Regions from separate parts of the Bacillus sp. AFS017336 genome, predicted to be linked through region 3. Evidence: riboswitches for the same ligand, from Rfam matches in the RefSeq annotation. Region 3 holds a riboswitch; each other region holds the start of a gene.

Region 1 (10,737 bases), on a different contig from region 3:
CAAAGTTTGTGTTTGGACTTCCTAATTTAGGGTCTTTATAAGCGTGACCATTAGCAGTCATAATACCAGAATGGTTTTCAACTACTACGTGACCCGATGGATTACTACAGAATGTTCTGACTTTAGTACCCACGCTAGTGTTAAATACAAATTTACCTTCGTATAAGTGCTTGTTGATTTCTTCCATAACAACATTTGAAGTTTCTACACGTACACCAATATCTACTTGGTTCGTTGACATTTTTAAACGACGTTTTTTCATCACATCAGTTAACCATTTTGATCCATCACGACCTGGTACAATGACAACTTTCTCAGCTAGTAATTCTTCACCATTTTTTAATTTAATACCTCTAACATTATGAATACCCTCAACTTTTTCAGTTAATAAGTCCTCTACTTCAGTTTTATATCTCATTTCAATTTTCGTTTTTAAATATTCATATATACTTTTTAGAATTTCTAAGTTTTGCTCAGTTCCTAAATGACGAACTTGTGCACGTAATAATTTTAGTCCTGCAGCATAACCACGACGTTCAATGTCTCTTACTTCTTCAGTTAATGGATCAGTGATCGATTCAGTCGCTCCATGTTGTAAATTAATTTCATCAACATATTTGATTAATTCTACTACATGTGAGTCTGATAAGTAATCTGTCATCCATCCACCAAATTCACTTGTAATATTAAATTTTCCATCTGAATATGCTCCCGCACCACCAAAACCATTTGTTATTGAACATGCTGGTAAGCATCCTGAAAATTCTTTTTTACCTGCAGCAGGCGGACATTTTTCAATTTTCTTTTGTAAAATCGGGCAATGTCTTGCGAATATATCATGTCCTTTATCAACAAGTATTACTTTAGCATTCGGCATTTTTAAAGTTAATTCATAGCAAGTAAAGATTCCAGCAGGACCTGCTCCAACAACGATTACATCATACATTTATATTTACCCCCAAAAGGTTTAAGTTATTTCATTTATTCAACCTAAGATAGAATACCATCAATATGAAAGGGTTTCAAGTAAAAATACGAACAATCACATTATTTTTTTAAAAAATTATTCGTTTATTATTACAAGTGAAACCTTTTCATCATCTTACATCAACAGTCAACTGGTTTTTTTGTCCAAAATTAGACAATTCAAATTTAAAAATTAATTAATTTTAGACATAGTATTTCATCTCATTTTAAGTAAAGTTTAACGTTTGAAATAGAAAAATAACAAATCGGATAGAAACACAATTAGATGAACTTGAATAGTTATATAAATAATAGATTTTTCATATTGGAGTTGGAATAGATGCTAGAAGAAAATTTCAAGGAAAAGGAAGGTAAAGACCAAGAACAGAAAACTAATATAGATGATGACAGTTTACAAGCAAGTCTTGAAAGACAAATCGTGGCTGCCTCATGGGTTAAAGCAGTAGCACAATTGTATGAAACGATTACATTATCCAAATTATATTCAATCGACAAAGATCCAATCTTTCAAGGGAAAAGAGATATCATATCAGGAATGTGGATTGGTACAGCTGGTCAATTATCCGTAGCTTTTTTCGTTTCTAAGCAATTGTTCACTTCAGATAAAATAAATTTACTTGATTTACAAAGAAAAATTGTGCTTTCTGACTCAATTCAAATAGTTGGTAATGCATTGGCACTTATTGGTGCAGCTGAAGTAATTCAAGAGGAAGTTGGTGATGGGGAAATATTCCTTTCATAATCAAATCTATATGAAATTAAAATACATTTAACTCTTTATTAAAAAAGTGCAAAATCAAAAAAATATGTATAAATCCCACAAGAAACCTTGTGGGATTTTGTGTAATATCTTTATTTTTGACGTATATTCTTCTTATTCCAACTAATTATCGTTCGGTTTTTGCGACCATAGAACTGATTTCATCTCGAAAAATTATTTTCTAGAATTAACATATCAACCTAGTTTGGTATTATATCAACGAGATTTAATGATTTATCAACGAGTAATCGTCATATATCAACGAGGCTTTATGATTTATCAACGAATAGTCGTCATATATCAACGAGGCTTTATGATTTATCAACGAGTAATCGTCATATATCAACGAGGCTTTGTGATTTATCAACGAGTAATCGTCATATATCAACGAAGTTCACAACTTTATCAATATTGTTCAATATGTGTTCGCATTTTGAATTAATTATTAGATTTCCCAGTGCCGTGTACTGTTTGCTTTTCTCTTGCTCCTGCGTTTAAAGCTTTTCGGAAACTTTCAATTAAGTCTTCAAGATCCTCTAATCCAACAGATACTCGAATTAGTGTATCTTTAACACCTAATCTTTCACGTACATCAACAGGTATAGCTGCATGAGACATCTTCACAGGATATGAAACAATTGTCTCTACTCCACCGAGTGAAACAGCAACTGCTACATTTTCGACTGTTTGAAGGAATTTCGTCGTTTGTTCAATTGTTTTTAATGTAAATGAAAGGACTGCTCCCCCTCCGGAAGCCTGCTCAAAATGAATATCGTGACCAGGATGATTTTTTAATCCTGGGTAATAGACATCCTCAACTTCTTCTTGTTCTAAAAGCCAATTCGCTAATTTTGAAGCAGTTTGTTCATACGCATCCATACGAACCTTAAGCGTCTTTAGTCCTCTAAGTGTTAACCAACAGTCTTGCGGGCCTAAAATTGCACCGAATGAATTTTGGATTGTGTATAATTCTTGTGCAAGTTCTTCAGAATTTACAACTGCTAAACCTCCAATTACATCACTATGGCCTGCTATAAATTTTGTTGCACTATGAACGACAATATCTGCACCTAAGTCTAGTGGTTTTTGTAAATATGGTGATAAAAAGCTATTATCTACAATTACTAGAATGTCATTTTCTTTCGCAAGTTTAATTGCACCACTTAAGTCAGTAATTTTCAAAAGTGGGTTAGATGGGGTCTCTAAATAAAGCCCCTTTGTATTTGGCTTTATTCCTGCTTCAATCTCTTGTAAATTTGAGGCGTCTACAAATGTGAACTCGATTCCAAAGCGATTTAATACTTTCGTCGCTATTCTAAAAGTCCCTCCATAAACATCCTCACAAATGACAATATGATCTCCTGCTGAGAACAGCGATAAAACAGATGAAATAGCAGCCATCCCTGATGAGAACGCAAAGCCGCGCACACCGTTTTCTAATTTTGCAATTGTATTTTCTAATGCTTCTCTTGTTGGGTTCCCACTTCTTGCATAGTCATATTTCCCAAAATTCTCAATATCAAATTGATGAAATGTTGAAGTCTGATAGATTGGAATACTTAATGCACCTGTCGTCGGATCCACTTCATTTCCATTATGAATTAATTTAGTTCCAAATTTCAATTTTATCACCCCAATGCATTTTCTAAGTCATTTAATAAATCATCGATATGTTCAATTCCTACTGACAATCGTAGTGTATGGTCATCTAGACCAAGCTTTCGTTTAAATTCCTCAGGCATTTCAGAATGAGTTTGAGTATGAGGATACGTTATTAGCGATTCAACTCCACCTAAACTTTCTGCAAATGTAATGACGTTTACACTTCCTAAAACTTGTTCAACTAAACTTAAATCTTTCACTTTAAATGAAATCATTGCCCCAAATCCAGTTGCTTGTTCTTTAATAATTGAATACCCTTTATGTGTTGGTAGGCCTACATAGTACACTTCAGTAACATTCGGATGATTTTCTAAATAATTTGCAAGTACGATTGCATTTTTTTGACTATATTCCATACGTAAGTGCAATGTTTTAATTCCTCTTAAAATTAACCAAGAGTCAAATGGAGCTAAAGTTGCACCCGTTGATTTTTGATAGTAGCGTATACGCTCATTCGTAGATTCTGAGTTTGTCACAACAAAGCCAGCAAGTGTATCATTATGACCACCTAAATACTTCGTACCACTATGAACAACAACATCTGCGCCTAATTCGATTGGTTTGAAGAAATAAGGTGTTAAAAATGTATTATCGACAATCACTAGAATGTCTCGTTCTTTTGCAATCTCAACAACTCTTTTTAAATCCGTTACTTTCATCATTGGATTTGAAGGTGTTTCAATAAAAATTCCTTTTGTGTTCGGTTTAAGCGCAGCCAGAATTTCTTCAATTTCAGTTGTATCAATAAAATTATGCTCAATTCCATACGGTGAATAAATTTCTTCAAACAGACGATATGTACCACCGTATAAATCATCTGACACAATTACGTGATCTCCTTTTTTAAATAAACTTAATACTGCTGTAACGGCTGCATTTCCAGTTGCAAATGCAACACCAAAATTTGCGTTTTCTAATTTTGCCACAGTATTTTCTACTTCTTCTCGAGTTGGGTTTTGTAATCTTGCATAATCATATCCAGTCGATTGGTTTAATCCTGCATGCTTAAATGTTGCAGATTGATAAATAGGATAACTGATTGCACCAGTTAGTGGATCAAATCCTTTACTTCCATGTACAGCAATTGTTTCGATTGATTTTTCCTTCGTATTTAAAGCTACTTTTGTCTTAGTCATTATTAAATCCCCCATTTTAGTCAAAATAAAAAACCACTTCTTAAAAAATAAGAAGTGGTTATGTTCGATAACATATCGCTCTTATCTTCCAGGTTATATACCTGCAGGATTTAGCACTTTCTAGTTTTCACTAGAGTTGCCGGGTTTCGTCGGGCCAGTCCCTCCACCGCTCTTGATAAGATTATTTAATTATATTGATTAGTATATTAAAAACTCTGATAATTATCAATTGTTTTTTTCAAATTATTTAATTATTAACATTTCATTTCCATTCTACCGGTAGTAAATTTTGATAAAGTGCACTCTTATATCGATCATCAATTAGTAACAAAGTCCCTTTATCCGTTTCTGATCGGATAACTCTTCCACCCGCTTGCATGACTTTATTCATCCCTGGAAAGACATATGCATAATAATACCCATTTTTCCCAACCGAATTAAAATGATCTTTTAAAATATTTCTTTCTAAACAGATTTGTGGCAATCCTACACCAATTACTACGACACCATTTAATCGATCTCCCTTTAAATCGATCCCCTCGGAGAAAATTCCACCTAATACAGCAAATCCAACTAAAGTCTCCTCATTAAGACTATTAAATTGTAATAGAAAATCTTCTCTCTCAAATTCTGACATACCATTTTCTTGAACAATCGTTTTAATAGTTGGATACTTAGTTTGAAATAATTCGATACTTTGAATGAGATATTGATAAGAAGGATAGAAAACTAAATAATTTCCTTTACTTTTCGAAATTTCTTTATAAATCGTATCGACTAATCTTTCTAAATTTTTTTCACGATCTTGATATCGGGTTGATAAAGGGTCAATGGTTACTTGAAGTTGTTCTTTACTAAAAGGCGAATCAATCGTAATCGTATAATCACGATCTTGATCACCAAGCATATCTTGAAAATACTGTACTGGCGTTAAAGTTGCTGAGAAATAAATAGTAGAGCGAAATTTTTTTATAACATCATTTACTACTTTAGATGGATCAAGGCAAAATAGTTTTACGTGAACCTCACTTTTATAAAGCTCATAGTAACAAATATACTGTTCATCAAAAAACTCAGCGATTTTAACAAAGTTAAGTGATTCAAAATACGTATCTAGTAGAATTTGTTTATTTTCATCCTCGTCCAATTCCTGCAATTTAATTTCTGCTATTTCATTAAATTTGTGAAGAAGCTCTATTAAATCCTCATCAAATTCCTTTGAAACAGGAGCTACAGTATCCTTCCAAATTTTTCTTAATTCTATAAATCGCTTATTAATGTCATTTACAGATTGATATAAATCATCTTTAATACTTTTATATCTATTTTTCAATTCTAAAAATTTAGATTTAAAAATACTTGCAGAATACATTTCCCTCGCACGATCTACAAGATTATGAGCCTCGTCAATCAATAATACCGAACTACGTTTATGTTCATCGAATAATCGCTTTAATGATACTCTAGGGTCGAAAATATAATTAACATCACAAATAATGGCATCTGAAGAATTTAATAAATCTAACGAATATTCAAATGGACAGACTGTATGTTTACGAGCATATTCCTCAATTTTCTCTCGAGTAAAAGCCTTTTCTGATGAAAGAATATCAAGCACAGCCTCGTTTATACGATCGTAGTATCCATTAGCAAATTCACAATATTCCTTTTGACAAATAGTCTCTTCTTTAAAACAAATTTTATCTTTTGCCGTAATCGTTGTGCATGATATACATAATCCTTGATCTGTCATTCGCTTATACGCTTCTTCAGCAACAGTCCTAGTAATCGTTTTCGATGTTAAGTAAAACATTCGATTTATACTATTCTCACCCATACTTTTAATAGTCGGGAATATGGTTGAAACGGTTTTTCCTATACCCGTCGGAGCGATAGCAAATAAATTATTACTTTCCTGGATTGTTTGATATACCGCTCCAGCTAGTTTCCTTTGTCCTTTTCGAAATGAAGGAAACGGGAAGCTTAAATCTTTAATCGTTTGATTACGTAATTCAATATGATCATACTTCCATTTTGCAAAAGGATAATAGCTCTCTAACATCTTATACAGATAATTCGTTAAATCATTTTTTGTAAACAAAAGATAAAAGCTCATTTTTTGTTCTGTTAAAATATTCACGTAAGTAAGCTTGATGGTGATCTGTTCAAGCTGCAATTCTTCACAAATAAAATACCCATATACTTTTGCTTGAGCCCAATGAACCGGATAAGAATTTTCATTTATTTCATTCAAATCCTTCATTGTTGATTTAATTTCTTCTATTATGTATTGATCATCATTTAATAATAATCCGTCACATCTACCTTCAATTTGAAATTCCAATTGTTCATATGGGACGGTCCCAGATATATGTCGTTCTTTTACATCAGATTCTCCGTATTCACTTTGAATTTTTTGATGTGCCTTTGTTCCTTCGATTAATGAAACCGAACTTTTAAATGTTAAATCAATACTTCCCGCTGTATGAGCATACTCAACTAGCGAACGTACTGAAACTTTTATACAATTTTCCACTTGAGCATCCCCTTTTTTGTTCATTTTACCATATTTCATATTACTTGATTAGGTGGTGGTGCTTTAAAATAAAAAAGTTCAAGTTAGGTAAATAACTTGAACTTTCAGTGAAAATAAATATTAATTTCAAAACACCAGGAATTACTAACTTTTAAGAATCAGCGTTACTTAAGATGATGTGTACTATTATAATTGAAAAAAAGCCAACAATCATTAACAATACAAAACTTCAATATTATATTTTCGATAAAATTGCAATAACTTCTCCATATCATCTTTTATTGCTTCTAACGGCACTATAATCGCCTTCATACTTGTAACATAAATATAAAAGTATTTCTTCGTTCCTTTTACTTCAACGATATGATCCCATTTTATTTCATGAACACTTGATTGCGTAATTTCTTTAATGCCATTCTCATCAACTTTAAGTGAATGCTCGCCGAATAATGATTCGTTATTTTTATTATTTAGAAGTTTCAACATTTTATTTTTACTTGCTCTGTAATATAACTTTGGAAAATAAACGTAAATAACAATCGCTACTAACGAAAAGGCAAGTAAATAACCGATTATAGGTTGCTCTAGTAGAAAAGAAATTAGAAATGGTATTACTAAATAAATTAAACTTACAGCAATTCGATTATTAGTTAATGATTTTTGGACAGTTTTTGAGTTTTTCAATTCATGTAAATTAAATTCAATATAATCATCCAAATTTATTTCATAATTAAGTTTCATACTTTACCTCCATTTTCTAATTAATATTTAATTACTAATATTCTAACATTAGTAAAACACAGAAAATATAGATATTTCATCTACAAATATTAAGATGACTTTTCAAGATTCATAGAATTAATTCTTATATTAAGAGTTCGTAATAATTCATTGCAAAAGTTCTATTTTAACTTTCATAAAGAAACTTGTCTTAAAGTAATTAAGCCTAAATGAACTTCAACTTATAATAAAAAAAGTAGATTCAACTAATATAAGCTGAATCTACCCTTATTCGTTAAACAACTAATGCGACCCTCAATTTATACAAAATAATTCATTAAGCTCCATCATTGATAAAGCTATATTGCGCCATGTATAAATTATAATAATGTCCTTTTAATCTTAATAACTCTTCATGTGTTCCACTTTCTTCAACGTTCCCATTACCAATTACCATGATTTTGTCACAATCACGGATTGTCGATAAGCGGTGGGCAATTACAAATGAAGTACGACCCTCTAATAGCTTCTCGATTCCGTTTTGGACTAATTTTTCTGTATGTGTATCGATATTAGACGTTGCCTCATCTAAGATTAAAATACGAGGATTAGCAAGTAACGCACGTGCAAAAGAGATTAATTGTCTTTGACCTAATGAAAGTCTTGAGCCCCTCTCATTAACGTCCGTATCATAACCATCCTCCATTTTAATGATAAAGTCATGTGCATGGACTGCTTTTGCTGCAGCCATTACTTCTTCATCTGTTGCATTCAATTTACCGTATCGAATATTTTCCATGATTGAAGTTGAGAATAGGAACGTGTCTTGTAGCATGATTCCCATTTGACTTCTATAAGATTCTAAATCTACTTTTTTAATATCTTTTCCATCAACTAAAATTCTACCTTTAGTCGGGTCATAAAAACGACTTATTAGAGAAACAATCGTCGTTTTACCTGCACCAGTTGCACCTACTAAGGCAATTTTTTCACCCGGATTAATTGTGAAATTTACATTTTTTAATACTGTTGATTTTTCATCATAACCAAACGTTAAATTATCAAATCGAATTTCTCCTTTGATTCGTCCGATTGCTGGTGCATTTTCTTCACTAATTATTTCAGGATCAATATCCATTATGTCAAAAATGCGGTCAGCTGCGGAGAAATTTGATATTAATGTATTATAAAAGTTTGATAAGTTCATAATTGGGCGCCAGAACATTCCAATATACATAGAAAATGCGATTAAAGTACCGACTTCTATTTCTTGCGTAGTTACAAGCTTATACCCAGCATAAAAAACAATTACCGTACCAACACCCCAAGATAACTCAACTAATGGCCAAAAGAAATCATTCATTTTTACTGCTTTCATGAATGAACCCATTAGTTCCGAAACCTTCTCTTTAAAGTCTTTTTCTTTATCTTTTTCTTTCGCAAAAGACTGCACAACTTTTATACCTGAAAAATCTTCATGTATAAATGCAATTAGATTTGAACGTTTCTTTCGATAATCGTCCCATCTTTTACGTGCTCTTGTTTCAATATAAAACATAGCGGCTGCCAAAAATGGGAGAATAGATACAGATGCGATTGCTAGTTTAACATTTAAAACAAACATTACAACTGTAACACAGACTAAGCTTAATAATTCTGGTATTAATGTTTGAATACTTTGGTTGAATAAATTTTGAAGCGCACTAATATCCCCCATTACACGAGCCAAAATTTTCCCAACCGGACGGTTATCAAAAAATGTAAATGACAATTTTTGAATATGTGTATACAGCTCGTGACGAATATTTACTAAAATATTATTCGTAACTGAGCTGATTAATGTCCAGCGAGTTTTAGAAGCGATCATAGCTAGGAAATTCAGCGCTAATAATATTGCCCCGATTATTAAGAGACCTTTTACATCATGGTTTTTAATATTTGTATCGATTGCTATCTTTAATAAATAAGGGTTTAATATACCAACTACCATTACGAATAACATTAAACAAATAACGGTAAAGGTTTTTAGTTTAAAAGGTTTTAAATACGTCCCGAGCCTATAAATCAGCTCGGTTTTACTACGGTTTAGCTGGTCTTCATCGCGATTAATCGTATTTTGCGCCATTAGATCACCCCACTTTCGACTGTTTCAAAATCTTTGAATTGCTCTTCATATACTTCAAAGTATTTTCCTTTTTTATCAAGTAATTGCTTATGATTTCCTTTTTCAACTATTTCTCCATTTTCAACAAATAATATTAAATCGGCATTTTTCACCGCTGAAATACGGTGCGCAATAATAAATGTTGTACTATGTGAGAATCGTCTATTTAAGTTGTGTAATAATTCATACTCCGTTTCCATATCTAACGCAGAAGTTGCATCGTCTAAAATTAGGATTGGAGCTTTACGTAATAAGGCACGTGCAATTGAAATACGTTGTTTTTGTCCTCCAGATAAACCAATACCTCGCTCACCAATTTCGGTATTGAATCCATCTTCTAACTCTTCGATAAAGTCTAGACAACAAGCAATTCGGCATGCATCGCGGATTTCATCCATAGTAGCTTCAGGATTTCCTAGTTTAATATTATTTTCAATCGTATCTGAGAATAGGAATGTATCCTGTGAAACTAGAGACATATTTTGACGTAAAGAAGTTAAATTAAAATCTTTAACATTAATGCCATCTACTAAAACTTCTCCGCTTGCCACATCGTATGAGCGACCAATTAAATGAAGAATTGAAGATTTCCCTGCGCCAGTCGTCCCCATAATTGCTACTTTACTACCACTTGGAATATATAGATTAATATCTTTTAAGACAATTTCATCGTTGTATTTAAAGTTAACATTTTTATATTCCACTGAACCGTCAACAAGATTTGGCGTATATGCCCCCTCTTTATTCTCGATTGCTGTTTTACGATCTAAAA
Region 2 (10,737 bases), on a different contig from region 3:
CACCTGTTGCGTTAACAGGAAGAGTATTTGGTGTAATTGGTAGTGTAACAACTACTGCAACAATTATCGGCCCGTTATTAGGAGGGTGGTTATCAACGGTTTTAGGTGTTATTCCAACATTTATAATAACTGCGTCGCTTTTAGTGTTTGTTTCACTAATCGGACTTTTAACAAAAAACAGATTAGAGCGGGGGAAGAAAGATGTCTCCGAAAGTCAGCAAGGAGCACCAACAGCAACGTCGAACTAAAATATTAGAAGCTGCTAAACAAGTATTTATTGAAAATGGTTATGAAAGAACTACGATGAAACATGTAATGGATGCATCAAACGTAAGTCGAGGTGGATTATATCAATATTTTGCTAATAAAGAAGATTTGTTTGAAGCCATCCTAGCTGATTCACTTTCGAGGGTGTATGATGAAACACGTAAGAAGTTAGATCAAAAAGTTGATTCATATTGGGAGTTACTTTTACTAAGACTATTTGGTGAAAGCAGGGTGCCAAATGATAAAATGGATCCTTTGGCACCAAGTACTTTAGAGTTTTTTATTACTGGTCGAAATGATAGCAGAAGAAGAAAATATGGAAAAGAGCGCTATCATTTTGGGATAAAAATCTATTCTGATGTCATTAAAGAAGGTCAAAAAAATAAAGAATTTAGCACTAAGTATGATAGTGAAATAGTAGCAAGAATGATTGTTTCTTTTATTGATGGACTAGCGTTAGATTATGCAATCATTTCGAATGAGGAATTGATGATGAGAGAACAATCAATCTTGTTTGTAGAATTTTTAAAAATGGCTCTAGAAGTCTAATAAAAAAGTGGGTGTCCAATAGGCTATATGGACACCCTCATTTTCTATTTATGGAAAATATTCTGAAGAAAAGTGGTTGAAATAAAAGTCGGAGTGCAAATAAAACTGTGCAATGTGCAAATAAGAAATTAGAGACTGCAAATAAAGGCCGAAGTGCAAATAAAACTGTTCAATGTGCAAATAAGAAATCAGAAACTGCAAATAAAATCAGTAAAACTGCAAATAAAAATATAGAAACTGCAAATAAAATCAACGAAACTGCAATTAAATTCCCTGTTAGATAGGAAAATACCCATACCGGTTAGGGTACTTAGCCTGATTATTGTTCAAAAGTAGATGTACAAAGCTAGAAATTTAAAAAAATTGCTCTAATTCTTTCTGAAACGCCTAAAAAAGTGAAGAAATCTACTATTTATCTATAAAAAAAATCAACTCTAATTAAAAAACAGCACTAAGATACCCCCACTTAAATAAACGATATTTCTCGTAAATAAATAAGGGCTGCCTATTCGTTAGTTGCGCTGACTTTTAGGACGTTCTCAAGTAGCCGTTTATTCTCTTTTATCACTACTACTAATTTATGACACTTAAATTTTTATCATGTAGTAAAAGATTTCTAAATAAAGAAGTTTTCATTATGTGAAATGGAAGGTAAATAGATAAAATAATTGAATTTACATATTATGGGAAAACAAAAGTTAGGAGGACGGCACATAAAATTGAAAACTAAGATTATGGCAATACTATTGATGAACAAAGGAGTGATTACATGAATTTTCGAACGAAGGAACAAATTTTAGAAGAACAGCCATCTATCGAAAGAAAAATAGAATTTAGAGGTAATAAATACAAACTAATAAATACAGTTCACGATGTTTCACACGGTGGAATTGAAGATCTTACATGTTATACATACCGAAATGAAACGGAAAATGCAGAAATATTATTATATGTACAACAAGGGAAAATTGTTATTGTTGAACTATAAGAATAAGATTAAAGACTGTCTTATACAATAAAGGCAGTTTTTCTTTTTTTAGGTTAAAATGACGATATTTAGAGATATTAAATAGAAAAATTAAACGATAGATTTGGAAAAGTAGGGAGGCTTTTAGTGAATTGAAAAAAATAATTCTTTTATTCTCAATTCTTTTCATAACAGCTTGTTCGCATGGTAATAATGCAGTTGAATCATTAAAAAAAGAATATCCTAAAACTGTGAAAAATGTGGTAGATCAATTACCTAAAGATGTACAAAAAGAACTAGTAGTACCAGAAAGGTTACCATTTAGAGCAAATGATGTCACAATGGATATGCTAAAAAATAAAGCAAATGGAGCTATTAATGCTACTTCTTTTAATTACTCAAATGAAGAAGAAGAGATCACAATGTTTGTCATCACTTATCATAATAAAAAGTACACCTTCCCCAAAAATCAGCAACCATTAAAAACAACAAAGTTAAAAGATGGTACAAAAGTTTTAATTGTTGATGATGATGATAATACAAAAACGATTCGTTGGAAGAAAGATGGGCTATACCATTCAATTTCACTTCTTTTTTCAGAGGAAACAGGTAAACAATTTACTATTAGAGATTTAGTAAAAACTGCAGATTCGATGAGTAAATAACTAAAAGAAAATATTAATTCTATAAGGAATTAGCGCACTTAATATACGAATTAAATTATCATTCTATTTGATCAAATGCTCGTTAATATTATAATTCCAATGTATTCAATGTGCACAAGAGTTAACAGTATTGACACTACTTGATTACCAAAAGTTTCTTGTACCATGCTATAATTTTGCAAAGAGCTAAGAAAGTGAATTGATAATATTGGAATATCGGAATATGTCCGTCCGGGATAATACTTTATTATGACTTTAAATCCATTATGGTTAGATATACCCTTTAAAAAAGGTGAGTGAAGCAATGGTAAAAGAAATAAATGAGTTTGAAAAAGTGTTCCCAGATGGAGTTTATGTAAATCCGAACGTCAAGAAAGCAGCGATAGTTCGAGTTAAAGCAATGTATGATTACTGTAACGAAAAAGGAATTAAACCTAAAGATTTAACTGAAAAAGAAAGAGAACAGTTCCTTATATATGAATGAGGTATTGTCTCATTCTGATAAAAGAGACCGCCAAATAATTTGACGGTCATTTTTTTATTGATTTTTAGTTTCATTAAGAGCTTCAGTATTTGACTTGCTTGGGGCAAAATAGCCTTCAGAATTGATTGCAGCTGGTGTTGGTTGCCCTTTATCTTTGTTTTTCTTTTTTACATGTGGATTTTGATTGTGACCCATAATTATCACCTCCAAAATTAGTATGTGCCACAATTCTAACTTACTTTCAAAAGTGATGTTAACAAATTGTGGGAAAGAATTGTTAAGCGATTTTCTTCTCTTTTTGGTGTTGTTTCCTAGAGCGACTAAGGATTAATAATGCCAATATTGAAAAGAAGATTGGACCTGCTATCATCCATATTGTCGATTTAAAATCACCTTCAATAGCTGGTTGGATGATTGTAAAAAAGTTAGCAAATCCAACTACTAATATGACGAGTATACTAGCAAATAAAGCAGTAGAATTTGACTTTAATATTTGAAATGGTTTGTCGATTCGATCATTCTTTTTAAACATTGGATAGGCAATTCCTAAAAATATATAAGGTAAAGTCATCGAAACATTAGTCATTAGAGTCAATTTGTTAAAAAATGAAGATGCGCCTTGGCCGCCAAAAGAAGTAAGGATAATGATAATTGAAACAATTGCAAATTGGATCCACATGGCATTTACTGGTATACCTTTTTCATTTGTATCTGAAAATTTAGTTGGCCATAAGTATTTTGGTGTTCCTTTAATAATCGTTTTTAATGGTGCATATATTAAGGTGAAAAATGCTCCAGTGTAGGCAAGGAACATTGATAAACCAGTGATTCTTGCAAACCAAGTGCCTATAGTATCTGATGTAGCTGACGAAAGATTAAAAGCTTTTCCAAGCTCTAAACCTAAATTATACATGAGTACATATGTGATGTTTCCTAGATTGGTCGAGCTCGCGCTTAAATCATGCGACCAGTTTATAAAAATACCAACTAAAAAGATTCCTAATGAATAGCCAACTGAAATAATAATTGCTGATATTGTAATCCCTTTTGGAAAATTGCGTTCGGCATTCTCTGTTTGATCAACTAAACTTCCAATAGCTTCTAAGCCACCGTACGCAAAAATGGCAAATACTACGAATGATAATATGGCAAGGCCGGATATATAATTTGGATTCGGCGAGTGAGCGAATGCAGATGAAAAAGTTTTAATAGGTTGAGCAAATTTTCCTCCATTAAATACAAAAATAATGATACTTGTGATTAAGAGAACTATATTTAATGAGGATACAGTTATTCCACCAATGGTTGTAACTTTACTAATACTTTCAATTCCTTTTGAAGCAAAATAAGTAACAACTAGCATCCAAAGTAATGCTAATAAACCGATTGATTGTGTAGAGGAAAGGCCAAATAAGGAAAGTGATTGCGTTTTGTCTCTACCAAAAATGAACGTTGAAAGTGGTATCCAAACCTTTGAAGAAACGCTTACCATATAGGTTACATAGGATGAGAACCACATAAATGTACCAATAAAGGCAAACTTTGGCCCAACGGAATCAGCCATCCATGTATAAATACCACCTTCAGAATGCTTGTAAGCTGCTCCGAACTCAGCCATCATAAAAGCAAATGGAATAAAAAACGTAATAGCTGAGAGTAAATACCATGGAATTGCACTATATCCCATTAAATAAAAAGCAGTTGGTATATTACCGAAGCCATATACAGTTGTAAATACCATTAATATTAAACCGACTAGCGAAAGTTTTTTACTCAAGACCTCACCTCAATAATTTATTGATTATGAAAGAATATAAATATTTTCTTCAATAATCGGTAAATTATTAGTCGCTAAAATGAAGAGTATAAATTGATTGATTAGCGTGATTAGAAATGGAATCAGATTGAAGAAACAAAACTTTCAATTCTAAATTTGTTTACTTTTGTAAAGATATAATTTGGAAAAATGGAGATGACAGCTACTCCTTTTCAATAGTTGTATACAATTGGTGTATCTCGAAGTTTAGAAAAAATTATTTTTTCTATATTAAGGAATAGTTTATTTCGATTTTTCAAACGCTAAGTTGATTAGTAAGTACTTAAAACTGCTTTGTTTGAAAGAAAGGATGAAATAAATGAGCTTAAATGAAGTTTTATTTAGAGTTATGTGCTCATTTTTTGTTTTATTTATTTTAACTAGATTAATGGGGAAGAAAGAAATTAGCCAATTAGATGTTTTTACATTTATTACGGCTATTACGATTGGAAATATTGCTGCATCACTTACGACATCTAAAACATTAGATATTGAGGATGGCATAACTGGCTTAGTTGGCTGGGCAGTTCTGACGATTATCATGGGGTATATAAGTTTAAAATCTAAATCTGCCCGTCGACTAATTCTTGGAGAACCTATTATATTAATTAGACAAGGTAAAATAATGGAAAACGCATTAAAAAAGGCTAAATTAGATACTGAGCAATTTCAAGGGATGCTCCGAAGTGAAAATATTTATTCTTTCAAAGATGTAGAATACGCAATTTTTGAAATTGATGGAAGTCTATCGGTTATGAAAACAAAAGATGTTAAAACGAAAAAAAATAAAGCGTGGAAAAAAACATTGGTTTTTCCAACTTCAACTGCTGTGATTACTGATGGGGAAGTAAATGAAGATGCACTATCAGATTTAAATTTAGATAAAAAATGGTTAAATGCTCAGCTTGAAAGGGCAGGAATTCACTCAATTTCAGATGTATTTTTAGTAGAAGTACAAACAGATGGGTCGTTATATATTGATTACCGGGAAGATCAATTAAATGAAGTAGAAAAATAATTGACTCACATCCTAAAATGGATATGAGTCAATTGATTTTTATATACGATTATTCGTAAATAGGTACCCATCCTTCAGTCGTCACAAATAGTCTAACAGCTACTACTTTACGGTCATCTGCTAATGTAAAATAGTGACGAACATTTGGTGGTACTGAAATTAGATCACCGGGATTTAATTTAACATGGAAGAAACCTTCAGTTCCTTCAATAATAAAAGAACCATGGCCGCTAACAATGAAACGAACTTCATCATCCGTATGATGATGCTCACGGTTGAAGTTTTTTAATAACTCATCAAGATTTGGTGTTGCTTCTGAAAGCGTAATAATATCATTTGCTAAATAGCCACGTCTTGAAGAAATATCATCGATTTCAGCTTTAAATGTTTCAAGAATCGATGCTTTTTCATCATCTGATAAGAGAAACTTTTCTTTTAATGAGCTATGTAATTGCTCGATATTCCAATTTTCATAAATAACCCCTTGTTCCTCTAAATAGGCTTTTACTTCTACATCACTTGTAATATGATAATCTTTTTTTTCTACCCAAATTGTTGCCATAATTCATTCCTCCAACTAATTAATTTTTAATAAATAAATTTTTTTGTATACCCTGTAATGCGTATTGGAATAGAAACTCATAAGCTTCTAAATGCTTCTTCGCTTCAAATGCTGATTCTGCCCACACTGTAATACCGTGATTATGAATTAGGACTGCTCCATGATCGTTTTTAATATGTGGAAGAAACTCATTTGCTAGGGTAGGGATATGTGCATGATTTTTAATAATTGGAATTGTAATTTCTGCATCTTCTTCCCATAATCCTAATGCTTTTATAATTTCAATACCTGAAAAAGATAACTCATCTTGGTATGGAAAATCTTTTGTTATAAAGTTATTTGCTAAAGTGTGTACATGAAGAACACATTTAGCATTCGTATTTTGATAAATTAGTCGATGTAAAATTGCTTCAGCTGAAGGTTTCTTTGTATCATCCCAAACAGACTGATCGAATTCATTCACAAGTAAAAAATCGTCATACGTATGTTTTGTTTTATCTTTACCACTAGTTGTAACTAGGAAGTTTAATGGTTCGTCATTTACTTTAATTGATAAATTTCCACTAGTTCCTAAAAACCAATCACGGTCAGCAAGTACTTTTTTTACTTCGCGGATTTCATCATAATGTTTGAAAAAGTCTTTCATACTAGAACCTCCTTCTCTAGTGAAGCTCGGATATCATAGAAGCTTTCAAAAGGAATATACGGAAGGGAAAGTTCCTCGCATTTATTCTTTAAGAAATCTCTTGCAAAAATCAAATTAGCTTCTTTTGCAATTTGTAAGTCAGTAATTGAATCTCCAATGACTATAATAAAATCATTTGATTCACTAAATTTTCTCTTAACAGAAGGCTTGCACATTCCACAGTCATGCGAACACAATGCATCACATGAATGATCCCAATGAATTTTTACAGTTGAACCTGTAAAGTCAGTACGATTACATAAAATAGCAGAAGGTGGAAGGTACTCTGCTAAAATAGGATGAACGAAAAAGTCTAAGCCGCCACTAACAACCTTTAACTCAATTTGTTGCTCGTTTACAAATTGAATAAAATCGTTAAAACCATCTCGAATGACCGTACGATCGATTACATAATCAGTCATTGCTTGTTTTTTCGTTGAAGGGATTGTAGCGAACATTTTCTCGACGCCTTCACGAATCGATATTTTGCCATTTAATACTTCGCTTGTTAATTCGCTTACTGAAGGAGGAGCAAATTGCTTAATTAAATTGACGATATTGTCTCCTTCTGTAATAGTTCCATCAAAATCACAAAAAATCTTTATTGCCATTGTTTATTTACCCCCAAAGTTGTAATGCTTTCTCAAGTGATGTATTTGGAAGTGCATAATCTTTTAATTCAACACCAGATAAAGTAGCAGATATCGCTTCTCTAAATGCATTTCCTCCACCAATCGGACCATCTGGATGACCGTGTATACCACCACCAGCGTTTATAACTTGCTCAATTCCAAAATCTTGAATTAATTGAGGTACAAGTGCTGGGTGAATTCCCGCAGATGGAACAGGGAATGTTTCTTTTAATCCATTTGATTCTGTTAAATTTTCAGCGATTTTTAATGCTGTTTCTTTTTGTAATGCAACCGAACCGTATGGTGACGGGAATAAGCTAAAGTCGGCACCTGCAATACGTAAAAGTTTACCAAGTAATAAGCCAGCATCAATACCATAAATCGGCGATGCAGTAAAAGCTCCTGAAACAGCAGGGTGAGCCATAATTGGAACATTGATTGAAGGATCTTCAACTAAACCTTGAAGTACATCAATTCCATAAGAAAATACATTTAATAAAAATACATCAGCACCAGCTTCAGCTGCACGTAACGCTTTTTCTTTTAACTCATATGTACGGCCAGTTAAATTCACCGCATATAAAGTTTTGTGTCCCGTTTTTTCGTAGACTTGATTCAAAATATTTTTCCCATGAGTGACACGGTCAGTTATTGATGTGATTGTGTCAAAAAGAATCTCGTCATCTTTTATTAAATCGACGCCACCTAATGCTTGTTTTTTTAATTCTTCCGAAATGTATGGAAGATCTCTACCAATGATTGATTTGAAAATGCTCATTAATAAAGGGCGATCATATACGTCCAATTTTTCTCGAATACCTTTAATACCAAATTTTGGTCCTGGAAACAGTCTTAATAAATCATCCGTAAAATTTAAATCAATTAGTTTGATTTCGCCATCAAGTGAAAGTTTTCCGAAAACAGTTGTTAAAATTGCTGGAATATCAGCTGAAAAATTTAAACTAGGATAGTAGATTTCAATAATTCCTTTTGTCGGTTTATAGCCTAAAAAGTTAATGACATTTTCTTCACACCCAACTTCGTGAACAGAAAGTACCTTGCCTTTATGCTTTTGCAATTGAATTTGATCGTTTTGTGGTAATGTCGTCCAAGAACCAACTGTCAAACCAAGTGCGATTGACTCTGCCTTTTTTTCTAAATTGTGATTTTTATCGTAAACTTGGTAAGTTGCTATTATTCCACTCATTTCATAACCTCCGAAAGTATTTATTAAAAACAAAAAACCTCTCGCTAAGGAGAGGTTTACCTACACCTTATCTGTCAGCAAAACGCTGCGAGAATTAGCACCGTGCTAGCTAACTAGCCGGTTGCCGGGTTTCATCGGGCTCGGTCCCTCCACCTACTCTGAATAAGTTAATATTTAATTTTGAATTCTTGATATAATCGCATTATTTCATGAACAATTCTAAATGTCAAACATTAAATTTTGAAAATAATTCGATTTCTTTTAATCTAGTAACCGCTTCCTTTAGTCTTTCGGTATCTGATAATAGACCAACTCTTACATAACCTTCACCGAATTCGCCAAAACCATTCCCAGGAGCAACTGCAATATGTGCCTTTTCAAGTAATAAATCTGCAAATTCCTGTGAAGTAAATCCTGAAGGAACTTTTAACCAAGCAAAGAAGGAACCTGCTGGGGCCGTTACTTCCCAACCAATTTCATGACAACCGCTAATAAAGACATTTCTGCGATCTTCATAAAGTGCTAACAATTTTTTCACACTTTCTTGAGATTCTGTTAATGCAACAGCGGCAGCCTCTTGAATAGCTGGGAAAATACTAACGTAAAGATGGTCCTGTAATAGATTAATAGCTGAAATGACCTCTTTATTACCAACTGCAAACCCAATTCTCCAACCAGCCATATTATAAGTTTTAGAAAGTGTATAAATTTCAATACCACACTCTTTTGCACCAGGAGTTTGAAGATAACTTAATGGTTTTTTGCCATCAAATCCAAAAGCACCGTATGCAAAATCATGGCAAACTGTAATATGATTATTTCTTGCTAACTCCACAGTATCTTTAAAAAATTCTTCTGTTGCGATTGCACCAGTAGGGTTATTTGGATAATTAATAAATAAAATTTTACTAGCATCTAAAACTTCCTGAGGAATTAAGCTATAATCTGGTAAAAATTGATTTTGCTCAAGTAACGGAAGCGTATAAGGTACCGTTTTAGAAAGAGAAATACCAGATAAATAGTCAGGGTATCCTGGGTCTGGAACTAAAATCGTATCTCCTTCGTCACATAAACAAAGTGGTAACTCTACTAATCCAGCTTTTCCGCCAAATAAAATAGCTACTTCTTCCTCTGGGTCTAAGTCAACATCATACTCGCGTTTATAAAAATCTACAACAGCTTTTTTTAATGTACTCATCCCTCTAAAAGGTGAATAACGATGAGTTGTTGGATTTTCAACAGATTGCTGCAATGCTTTTATAATATGGTCTGGTGTTGGTTGATCTGGATTTCCTTGACCAAGATTTATCACATCATGACCTTTATTGATTGACTCATTAACTTTTTGAACGAGTGAAGCAAAAAATTGTTTAGGTAAATTGTTTAATAGCTTATTATGAATCAAGTTAATCACTCCAAAAATAGAATTTATTTAAGTAGATTAGATCGTTTTGTAATCGAATGATTTGCATGAACGACTGTTGCAATAACTTTCACCATCATATATGCTCGATTTAAAAATGTCTATAAAATTTAGAATAGGGTGAATAAATTATGTTGAAAATTGCTTGCATTCAATCTGACGTTATATTAGGCAAATCAAGAGCTAATTTTAAAAATATGAAATCTAAAATTATTGAGGCTGTAAAAGAAAATGTAGAGGTAATCGTATTACCGGAGTTATGGACAACAGGCTATTGTTTGGAAGAAATTGGATTGCATATTGGTGATCAAGAGGAAATCATTTCTGAACTCCAGTTAATAGCAAAATCAAATAATGTAACACTAATTTGTGGATCATTTCCAATTGCTCGAGAAAATGGTGTCACCAATACTTTAATTGTTATAAGCAAAACAGGTGAAATCGTTAAAACGTATGATAAAA
Region 3 (10,737 bases):
CATGGATTGTGCCATACTAGTATAAGTTGAGTTATATTTAAGTGATTAGTCGAAGGTTTTTGGGAATTACCATGGTATTTTAGAATAATATATGATTTTTTGTTAAAAAATGTATCAAAACACGAACGTTCTACTAGTGAAACGTGATTATTATGCTATAATATTGATGTGCGACAAATTATTACAGAATTTTCGAACGGAAGTATTTTAACTCGCATATTCCCTGTGATAAAATAGAATTTGGGAGGAGTTGCTAAATGAGTATCATTTTTTATACATATCCAAAATGTGGAACTTGTCGAAAAGCTGCTTCATGGCTAAAAGAACATAATATTACAGTAGAAGCAATTGATATTACATTAAATCCACCTTCAAAGGAATTACTTGCTGATATTTATAAAGCAAGTGGACTTTCTATAAATAAATTATTTAATACAAGTGGCGTTAAATATCGTGAGCTTGGATTGAAGGATGTTATTCCAACAAAAACTGAGGACGAGCTATTAGAACTACTAAGTTCCGATGGTAAATTAATTAAAAGACCTCTAGTTTTTAATGGAGATCAAGCAACAGTTGGTTTTAATGAAGAAGTATTTGAAAAAGTTTGGTTATAAAATAACTATAAAATTTAAGGTAATTAATCAGAGGAGGATTTCACAATGTCAATTCCAAAGGAACTACGTTATTCAGAAGAACATGAGTGGGTAAAAGTTGAAGGTAATAAATACTATATCGGTATTACTCATTTTGCTCAATCAGAGCTTGGAGATATCGTATTTGTTGAGCTACCAGAAGTAGGCGACGATCTTACTATCAATGAGCCATTCGGTAGCGTTGAGTCTGTAAAAACAGTATCTGAACTTTATGCTCCAATCAGCGGTAAAGTAATTGAAGTAAATGCTGATCTAGATGAAAATCCTGAATTCGTAAACGAATCTCCTTACGAAAAAGCATGGATGGTAGTTGTTGAAGCTACAAACGCTTCTGAACTTGATGAGTTAATGACTGCTGGTCAATACGAAGAAATGATTAACCAAGACTAATTATCTTACATTAAGCGTCCTTTTGGGGCGCTTTTATTTATAGAAATTTCATTGATAAAACATCAAGACAAGTTGGATGATTCAGAGCGGCGTTATACTAGGCAGTAATTAGAATCGCAAACAGTTGAAGTAACGAAGAACGCGTGCGTTTGCCAATAGTCTGAAGTGTCCACATGGGTGTTTTTTTAAATTTATGTGTATAATTGCAGTAATAAAGCTTAACTTATTTACATAAAACATAATTTAAAGGGACATTTTCATTTAGGGAAAAAAAGGAAACAACAAAGGGAAAATCGAATATACTATATACAAAAGATTTTTAGTCAAAAGTTTTTGAGTCCTATACATTAGGTGATGCCCAGTGAATATTGAAGATCAAAGAAAAGTTATCATTGTCGAAGGTACTACTGATAAGAGAAAAATACAGACGATTATAAAGGAGCCTGTAGATATTATCTGTACGAATGGTACAGTTGGTACTTCAAAGCTAGATGAGCTTGCTGAAATGTTAGATTTAAGAGAAATTTATGTGTTAGTCGATGCAGATGAGGCTGGTGAGAAGCTTAGAAGATTGTTAAAAAGAGAATTTCCACAGGCTGAACATCTGTACATTGATCGAAGTTATCGAGAAGTAGCAACAGCTCCAAGTCAACATTTAGCAAGTGTATTATTAGGAGCGGATATTTCAGTATTTACGGATTATTTACGAACAAATTAAAGAGGAATAATGATCATGCAGCAATGGACAAAGACAGATTTAATGCAAAGAATACAGTCAAAAGAGACTACCGTGATTTATATATATACCGCAATGTGTGGTACATGCCAAGTAGCATCAAAAATGCTAGAAATTGTTAACGAGATTCTGCCGAATTTACCAATGAGTAAGGTAAATATTAATGAAATTGTGGAGGAAGCTCAAAGCTGGAAGATCGAAAGTGTACCTTGTTTACTTATTTTTGAAAATGGGGAAATGAAACAAAAAATCTACGCTTTCCAATCTGTTCCATATTTACATGAACTGTTAAAAAAATATAATTTATATATTAAACGATGAGCGCATTCAAAATGATGCGCTCTTTTTTAATTGCCTTAAACTATTTCCTGTTTTTAGACATATTTCTCGGGAAATGAGTTGAATTGTGTAGAAATAATATTAAATAATAGATTTTTATCAAGTAAATGTCGAGCGAAATATAAAGAACACACCTCTAATCTATGAGAAAATAGATTAAAGAATCCAAAAAGAGGTGTTTAAGATGGAAATTAAGGAGTGGGTTGGACAAGCTAAAAACTTATTTATAAAAAAAGAATATTTACAAATTATTTTACCAATTGAAGAAAAAATAGTAGAGTTTAACGGAATAAATGAAAAACTATTTGTTAGATTTAGCAAAAAGGCACCTTTTATTGAGGTAATCGATCGCTCAATACCTCAACTTAGAGTTAACTTTACAAAAGATGGATGGGAATCGCTATATTCAGGTTCGCAGAGATTAAGTCTATTGTTAAAGCTAAAGGATGCTTCATTTGATGGGAATTACCGCTTATTACTACTGATTGAAACAATTTTTCAATATACAAGTGTAGAAAGTGATAAAAAACTTTTGGAAAATTGTTGACAACTTGTGTCTAAGTTTGTAGAATTGGACTTACGTTAAAGAAATACGTTAAACAACTTAATATATCGTAAGATTAACTCTTATCGAGAGAGGTGGAGGGACTGTGCCCTATGAAACCCAGCAACCGTCAATGATCGTCATTGAAATGGTGCTAATTCCTGCAAAGCAAATTGCTTTGAGAGATGAGAGAAAGGAATACTTTTTGTATGTAAAACCTTTCTGCTCATGTGAGTTGAAAGGTTTTTTTGTATTATGCGACTAAAAAAGTACGTTCTTACAAAAAATTGAAGAATGAGTTGTTAGAATGTTTTGAAAGGAGAACTAGTATGATTCAAATAAATAATGTAAGTAAAATATACAAGGGTAAAAAAGGCACAGTTACCGCGGTACAAAATGTATCGTTAACGATTAGTGCAGGTGAGATTTTTGGCATGATCGGATATAGCGGCGCAGGGAAAAGTACGCTATTACGTATGCTAAACGGACTTGAATCACCAACATCAGGTGAGGTTATTATTAATGGTCAATCTATTTCGAAATGTTCATCTAGTCAATTAAGAAAAGCAAGACAGAAAATAGGAATGATTTTCCAACATTTTAATTTATTATGGTCAAGAACTGTATTAGAAAATATACTTTTCCCACTTGAAATTGCTAAAGTACCTAAACAGGAAAGCATTACTCGTGCGAAGGAATTAGTCAAACTAGTGGGACTTGAAGGAAGAGAAAATGCTTATCCTTCTGAACTAAGTGGTGGACAAAAGCAACGTGTTGGAATTGCAAGAGCATTAGCTAATAATCCAGATGTTCTTTTATGTGATGAAGCAACTTCTGCATTAGATCCAGAAACTACTGATTCAATCTTAGCTTTGCTTACAAATATTAATAAGCAGTTAGGTATTACGATTATTCTAATCACACATGAAATGCATGTTATCCAGAAAATTTGCCAACGAGTTGCCGTAATGGAAAATGGACAAGTTGTAGAAGAAGGCCATGTTGTAGATGTATTTACACGTCCTAAACAATCAATTACGAAGAAATTTGTAAAGCAAATTAAAGGCACAGATGAAGAATTGGACAATGAAGTGATTTCTAAAAGTGTTGGGAATGATAATACTTACAAGCTAACGTTTAAAAATGGACAAGCAGACCAACCGCATATTTCTGAAGTAGTAAAACACTTTGAAATTGAAGTTAATATTTTGCAAGGGAAAATTGTTCAAACCGCTGAAGGATCTTATGGGACTATGAAAATTCAACTTGTTGGTGATAGAAATAACATCAAAGAGGCAATTTCTTATTTAGAATCAAAACAAGTTGAAGTGGAGGTAGCATAAGATGGCACAACTTTTTCAAAATGTCGATTGGGAAGCGATGCGAATAGCCACTCAAGAAACATTATTTATGACAGTTATAGGTGCGGTGGCAACGTTTATTTTTGGAATAATAATCGGTTTATTCTTATTTTTAACTAGTAAAGACCAACTTCTTGAAAATAAATTTTTTAATACAATCCTAGCAGCGTTTGTAAATATTTTTCGTTCAATACCGTTTATCATATTAATCATTTTACTAATTCCATTTACAATCTTTATTCTTGGTTCAATGCTTGGTGCAAAAGCAGCATTACCTGCACTTATAATCGGTGCTGCACCATTCTACGCAAGAATGGTTGAAATAGGCTTACGTGAAATAGATAAAGGTGTAATTGAAGCTGCAAGAGCAATGGGAGCTAGTACTTTCACAATCATCGTAAAAGTGTTAATTCCAGAAGCGTTACCAGCAATTATTTCAGGTTTAACTGTTACTACTATTGCAATTGTTGGTTATACAGCAATGGCAGGTGTAGTAGGTGGTGGTGGACTTGGTAACTTAGCATTTATGGAAGGGTACCAACGTTCAAATAACGAAGTTACATTTGTTGCGACAGTTATTATTTTATTAATCGTGTTTATTCTTCAATTTATTGGTGATTTAATTACAACAAAAATAGATAAAAGAGCTTAATGATATTAGGGAGGAAACGACAATGAAATTCAAAAGAATCGCAGGCGTTTTAGGAGCAGGTGTATTAGCATTATCTTTAGCAGCATGTGGTGCTAATAGTAAAGATAAAGAATTAGTAGTAGGTGCATCAAATGTACCTCACGCAGTTATTTTAGAACAAGCTAAACCAATTCTTAAAAAAGAAGGAATTAACTTGAAAATTGTTAAATTCCAAGATTATGTTTTACCAAATAAGGCATTAGCTTCAAAAGAATTAGATGCAAACTATTTCCAACACATTCCTTATTTAGAGTCTCAAATGAAAGAAAATGGTTATAAATTTGAAAACGCTGGTGGTATTCACATCGAGCCAATCGGTGTTTACTCTAAAAAATATAAGAGCTTAGATGATCTACCAGATGGAGCTAAAATCATCATGAGTAGCTCTGTAGCTGACCATGGTCGTATGTTAAGCTTATTACAACACGAAGGTTTAATTAAACTTAAAGCAGGTATTGATCCAACTACTGCTCAAATTAAAGACATCGCTGAGAATCCAAAACACTTAAAATTCGAAGCTAATGTTGACGCTGGTATGCTTCCAAAAGTTTATCAAAACAATGAAGGTGACGCAGTATTAATCAACACAAACTATGCAATTGATGCTGGACTAAATCCAATGAAAGATGCAATTGCTTTAGAAGGAAAAGATTCTCCATACGTAAACATTGTTGCTGTTCGTAAAGGTGATAAAAACAAAAAAGAAATCAAAGAACTTGTTAAAGTATTACACTCTAAAGAGATTCAAGATTTCATTATTAAAAAATATAAAGGTGCTGTAGTGCCTGTAAGCCAATAATGAATTAGAGGGGATGTCTCATTTTGAGACATCCTCTTTTTTTGGGGGAGAGGCGATACTTCGTATTGTAGCTGTTTTTACTGTTTTGTTCATAAAGTGTGGGGATTTGTTCATAAGATGATTTGGCCACTAAATCCCTGCTTTTATTATTTTGAAAAACACGAACACTATGTGAACTATATTGAAATAGCTGTGAACTCCGTTGATATAACACTAATTCTCGTTGATATACTGAAGTTACTCGTTGATATAAATCAGTTACTCGTTGATATACTGCTTTTTCAAATGTTAAATCCTAAAAACTTGGGAGAATAATGAACTCCATTTAATAAAAGGCACAAAAAAACCCGCAAGGAATCCCAATTTCCTTGCGGGTTTAGTACTAATTTTTCACTAGAACATCATTTACAGGTGAGACTGGTGTTCGACCAGCCATGACCTCGATAATATTTTTAGCAGCGATCTCTGACATAGCATCGCGTGTTTCATATGTTGCATTACCGATATGGGGTGTTAAAACAACATTTGTTAGTGATTTTAGTTCTTCTGTGATTTTTGGTTCGAATTCGAATACATCTAATGCAGCACCGGCAATTACGCCGTCTTTTAAAGCAATTACTAATTCCTGCTCGTTCACTAATGGGCCTCTAGCAGCGTTTATAAAAAATGCAGTATCTTTCATTTTTGCGAACTCTTCTTTACCAAACAAATGGTGTAGCTCCTGTTTATAAGGGCAGTGAAGTGTTATATAGTCAGAAGTCTGTATTAATTCTTCTAATGATACATAAGTTGCATTTAATTCTTGTTCAAGCTCTTTACTTAATCTTCTTGGTTGATTATAAATAATATTCATATTAAATGCCTTAGCACGCTTAGCTACTGCTTGTCCGATATTTCCAAAACCAAAAATTCCAATCGTTTTTCCGGAAACTTCTGTTCCTCTAAAAAATAATGGAGCCCATCCTTCGAAACCTTTTGTGCGGCAAAGTTCATCTCCTTCGACTATTTTTCTAGAAATAGCTAAAAGAATTCCAAAAGTTAACTCCGCAGTTGCGTCCGTAGAAACCATAGGGGTGTTTGAAACATGGATTCCTTTACTAGATGCATAATCAACATCGATATTATTAAATCCTGCTCCGTAATTAGCGATAATTTTTACATTTTTAGCTGAATCAATTACTCTTTTTGTAATAGGAGTAGATAGCAAACTTAAAATTGCATCAACCTCACTAACTAATTCACACAATTGGTCCTCAGTAATTAATTGCTCGTTTTCAAAAACAGTAACATGATGATCTTTTAAAAGTTCCTCAGCCTTTTCTGGAATTTTACCTGCTACTAAAATATGTGCCAAAATAGAAACCTTCCTTCAACAATTTAATTTTATGGATGTTAACTTTTTAATTATAAATGAAGTTTTAAGTTTTTGTTTATTTAGTATTTGGCTGATTAGAGAATATATTTACTTTTTAGTTTGTTTAGTAAAAATCCACATTTATTATTTGGAGACAAAAAAAGCAGACAAAGGTCTGCTTTTTATTAATATCTATTATGATTTAAACTTGCGGTAGAGGGCGTATGGTTTACTGAATAAAACTTATTTAAAGATCGATCTACATATACCCAACCCTTCCAGCCTAAGTGAATTGTGTCTTTTAGGAAAAACTTATCGTAATCATGAGAAGAAAAATCAGCTACATGGAAACCTGCATCTCCAATTTGTTTTTTTACCTTTTTGTAATAAACCTCTCTAACTTTTTTAGGGAATCCGGCGTAATCATACCAAGGTCCATTTACTGGAACGGAAATAAACAACGCTTTAGTATGCTCTTGCTTTAATACCGCTAATACCATTTGAAGGTCATCATATTCTGGTGATACGCTATAGCTTTTATTTCGTTTAGAATTTTTAAATGTAACAAGGCGATTTTGTATATATTTTTTATAGTATTTATTATTAATCCCAAAATGGTTCGAACTGGATTGACTACGACCTATTTTATCGGCGGCTTTAGCAACTTTATTCCAGGGTAAATCTTCATACTTTGATTTTGTTAAGTGGAAATTTTTATCTGGATCCATAATAACAGTTTCAAAAAGATCTTTCTTTTCAAGTATTTTAAAATATGTGTAAGCTAGAGGCTTTTCAACAAATGCCTTGAACTTAATTTTTTTGTTAGTTGAAGTTAATGCTTTTAATTGTGTTACTAACAAAGAGTCTTTTTTTATGATAGATAGTGTTAAAAGCCTCTTTGCAGCCTGTTTCTTTACTGAACGATTAATTGTATTATTAAGAACGAATGAATAAGTTTGAAGCGCAGAATAATTTGGTGAAAAATGAGTATTATTAATTCCACGTCGAATAAACCATTGTGGAGACAAGACAAATACGATTTTTTTATTTTTTATTCCATCACCTAAAGAGGCTAAATCAAGAAAATGAACGAGACTTTGTGATCCTCCTCTACCAATTAAATATGGGGTGAATTCATTTTTTTCTCCCATAAAAAATCTAGAAGGATGGAAGGTGTCTCTTCTGGCAAGTTCAGAAGACCCAAAAATCGGTAAAAATTTCGGGTCGGTTAACATTTTATCTTGAAGTAAAGTGCCTTGAAATGTTTTAGGGTTTAAAGATGCTGCTGTGTTATTTAAACGCTCTTTTGTAATAAAAAGTTCATAAAAAGAATTTGGAAGATATAGGGCAAGTAAAAATATGAAAATAGCCGTTATCATACCAAAAAATTGGACCTTTTTCATCTTCTAGCCTCTAGAATTGAAATAATCTTATTTGGTGTTGCCCACTCCTCGCGATCAAAGTCAGAAATCGTTACGTTAATACCGATTTGTTCCTCAATTTCGACTAATAAGCTAACCGTTCCAAATGAATCTAATAATCCATCTTCGAAAATAAGTACATCTGGGTTTTCGATGACTTCATCCGTATTACATAAATCAGCTAAAATTTTTAAAACTTCTTCTCTTAAATTTTCCATTATATAGATGGCTCCTTTAGTTCACTAGATGTCCTGAAAATATTAAAAATCCAAAACAAATAAAGTGAAATGTAATAATGATCGCTAATACATGTGTTAGTTTATTATTTTTCCAAAGCTTTTTTTTCTTATTGAACTGTTCAAACCAATCAAAACTACACATCAATATTGCTTGATATAAGCCATAGAGTAGATAATTTATTTGAAGTCCATGCCATGCACCCATTACTAAAAATAGGGTGGTATATCCGATATATGAGATATTTCTTCTGTTTTTAATGATTTTTTTCTTTGTAAGTAAGAATACAATTCTCATATATATATAGTCTCGAAACCAAAAAGATAGGCTCATGTGCCAGCGATTCCAAAAATCTTTTATATTCCGGCTAATAAATGGCATATTAAAGTTTTCAGGGGTTTTAATACCTACTAAATAGCTGACACCGATCGCAAATGCACTATAGCCTGCAAAATCAAAAAATAAATACAAACTATATGCATACATATACGTCAGATTTGAAACAAATGTATGACCTAATGCAAACTGAGTTTCAAGGATGTGTGTGTTAATTAAATATCCAATTATATATTTATAGAGAAAACCAATGAATATTTTATGAATTCCAAATTGAAAATACTCACGATATTCACTAGCTGTTAGTACCTTTTGAGAATCCTGTTGAAATCTTCTAAATCGATCGATTGGACCAGAAGAAATAGTTGGGAAAAACAATAAAAACCTCAAGAAATCAGCAGTTTTAATTTCCTTTATACTTTGGTCACGAAGTTCGATAATTACTTGTGTTGTCTTAAACGTTAAATAGGATATCCCTAAAAAACCTAAGATTGTAGTACTTTCAAAGAGTGGTGATACCTTTACAATAATTAAAGGTAAAATCGATAAAAATACACTTGAGTAATAAACAAAGGAATGGTTCGCTTTCTTTCGATAAATACCATAACCTTTTATTAAAATGACTACCCAGAAGATATAGCCAACTAAATAGAATGTTTGTATTTTAGAAGAGGAAAAGATTATTAATAAAAACACAAAAGTAAGAAACGATGTGTAGTTAGTTAATCTTTTTCCTAAAAAGCCTATTATGACCGCTGGGATTAATAGAACAAATAAAATACCAAAAAACGTAAAAGTACCATATGGAATCATTGGTATACTTGCTCCAATAATTTTTTTCGATCTACTTTACCATTAGTAGTCATTGGCAAACTTGATTGATAGCTAAATTTTCTTGGTATCATATAAGTTGGCATAAATTTAGTTAATTCTTCTTTTAAAAAACGTGTTAAGTGATATTCCTTTTCGAAATTATGTTCTTTAACGACTACTAGGCAATGTAAATTTATACATTTACCATCCTTCATTTCTGGAAATACAACTGCAGAATGAATTAATGGTAATTTTCTAATGTTATTTTCAATATCTTCAATTTCAATGCGATAACCGTGTAGCTTTATTTGGAAATCAATTCTACCTTTATAGAATAGTAAACCATTTTCAAAGTAACCCGAATCACCAGTTTTATAGGCGTTCATTCCATTGATCTGGTCATAAGCTGCTTCAGTTTTTAATTGATTATTAAGATAGCCTTTACTAACACTTGGACCTGCTATAATAATTTCTCCAGTTGAACCTTCAGGTAGTGGATTTCCCAATTCATCCATAATGTAAATAACAGTATCGTCTTTTGGAGCACCAATCGGTAACGGTGAATATTTGTTGATCACTTCTTCAGTAATTTTTACAAATGTTACTGCAACAGTTGCTTCCGTTGGACCATAAGTATTATAAATCTCCGCATTAGGAAATCGAGATAAAAGCTGTTTAGCGCTATTATTCGAAAGTACTTCACCACAAAAAAGAAAAGTCTTTAATTTAGGTAGGAAGGCTTCGTTAAAATCTGGATTCATCATGCACATCTCTATAAAGGACGGTGTAGATGTCCAAACTTCGAGATTTCTTTCCATTAAATAATCGAATAATAATTTTGGTCGTTCAATCAATGATTTTTCAACAGCGATAAGTGTTCCACCTGATAATAACGAAGGATATAAATCCATCACTGATAAATCAAAAGAGAAAGGTGCTTGATTCAAAAAGCGTTGACCTTTTTGTAAATTAAAATCATTTAAAATCCATCCGGAAAAGCTGCGTAAGTTTTTTTCTGTAATTTGAACTCCTTTTGGATCGCCAGTACTCCCAGAAGTATAAA

What was found. A riboswitch is a leader RNA that binds a small molecule or an ion and turns the genes downstream of it on or off. The one in region 3 is predicted to bind S-adenosylmethionine.
Region 1: another riboswitch for S-adenosylmethionine. It lies ahead of CN601_RS19565 (trans-sulfuration enzyme family protein); the one in region 3 lies ahead of CN601_RS08645 (methionine ABC transporter ATP-binding protein).
Region 2: another riboswitch for S-adenosylmethionine. It lies ahead of CN601_RS25715 (2,3-diketo-5-methylthiopentyl-1-phosphate enolase); the one in region 3 lies ahead of CN601_RS08645 (methionine ABC transporter ATP-binding protein).

The regions. Positions count from the first base shown of each region.
Region 1 covers NZ_NUCO01000034.1:71,043-81,779, reverse strand. The annotation lists gene CN601_RS19580 (NAD(P)/FAD-dependent oxidoreductase) at 1-946, opposite strand, end outside; gene CN601_RS19575 (hypothetical protein) at 1,307-1,729, shown strand; gene CN601_RS19570 (trans-sulfuration enzyme family protein) at 2,186-3,370, opposite strand; gene CN601_RS19565 (trans-sulfuration enzyme family protein) at 3,376-4,545, opposite strand; SAM riboswitch class I at 4,624-4,727, opposite strand; gene CN601_RS19560 (ATP-dependent DNA helicase) at 4,808-7,081, opposite strand; gene CN601_RS19555 (YcxB family protein) at 7,295-7,822, opposite strand; gene CN601_RS19550 (ABC transporter ATP-binding protein) at 8,139-9,926, opposite strand; gene CN601_RS19545 (ABC transporter ATP-binding protein) at 9,926-10,737, opposite strand, start outside.
Region 2 covers NZ_NUCO01000154.1:7,540-18,276, reverse strand. The annotation lists gene CN601_RS25765 (MFS transporter) at 1-248, shown strand, start outside; gene CN601_RS25760 (TetR/AcrR family transcriptional regulator) at 202-816, shown strand; gene CN601_RS27180 (hypothetical protein) at 924-1,100, shown strand; gene CN601_RS25755 (hypothetical protein) at 1,586-1,804, shown strand; gene CN601_RS25750 (hypothetical protein) at 1,936-2,448, shown strand; gene CN601_RS25745 (hypothetical protein) at 2,753-2,932, shown strand; gene CN601_RS27175 (hypothetical protein) at 2,987-3,127, opposite strand; gene yjeM (glutamate/gamma-aminobutyrate family transporter YjeM) at 3,210-4,709, opposite strand; gene CN601_RS25735 (DUF421 domain-containing protein) at 5,068-5,766, shown strand; gene CN601_RS25730 (cupin domain-containing protein) at 5,816-6,328, opposite strand; gene CN601_RS25725 (methylthioribulose 1-phosphate dehydratase) at 6,348-6,974, opposite strand; gene CN601_RS25720 (2-hydroxy-3-keto-5-methylthiopentenyl-1-phosphate phosphatase) at 6,971-7,624, opposite strand; gene CN601_RS25715 (2,3-diketo-5-methylthiopentyl-1-phosphate enolase) at 7,632-8,852, opposite strand; SAM riboswitch class I at 8,917-9,021, opposite strand; gene CN601_RS25710 (pyridoxal phosphate-dependent aminotransferase) at 9,079-10,266, opposite strand; gene CN601_RS25705 (carbon-nitrogen family hydrolase) at 10,410-10,737, shown strand, end outside.
Region 3 covers NZ_NUCO01000017.1:52,464-63,200, reverse strand. The annotation lists gene CN601_RS08670 (arsenate reductase family protein) at 258-614, shown strand; gene gcvH (glycine cleavage system protein GcvH) at 660-1,043, shown strand; gene CN601_RS08660 (ribonuclease M5) at 1,411-1,761, shown strand; gene CN601_RS08655 (thioredoxin family protein) at 1,777-2,100, shown strand; gene CN601_RS08650 (hypothetical protein) at 2,303-2,665, shown strand; SAM riboswitch class I at 2,743-2,854, shown strand; gene CN601_RS08645 (methionine ABC transporter ATP-binding protein) at 2,992-4,005, shown strand; gene CN601_RS08640 (methionine ABC transporter permease) at 4,007-4,675, shown strand; gene metQ (methionine ABC transporter substrate-binding lipoprotein MetQ) at 4,698-5,513, shown strand; gene CN601_RS08625 (2-hydroxyacid dehydrogenase family protein) at 5,896-6,867, opposite strand; gene dltD (D-alanyl-lipoteichoic acid biosynthesis protein DltD) at 7,053-8,270, opposite strand; gene dltC (D-alanine--poly(phosphoribitol) ligase subunit 2) at 8,267-8,506, opposite strand; gene dltB (D-alanyl-lipoteichoic acid biosynthesis protein DltB) at 8,523-9,674, opposite strand; gene dltA (D-alanine--poly(phosphoribitol) ligase subunit DltA) at 9,671-10,737, opposite strand, start outside.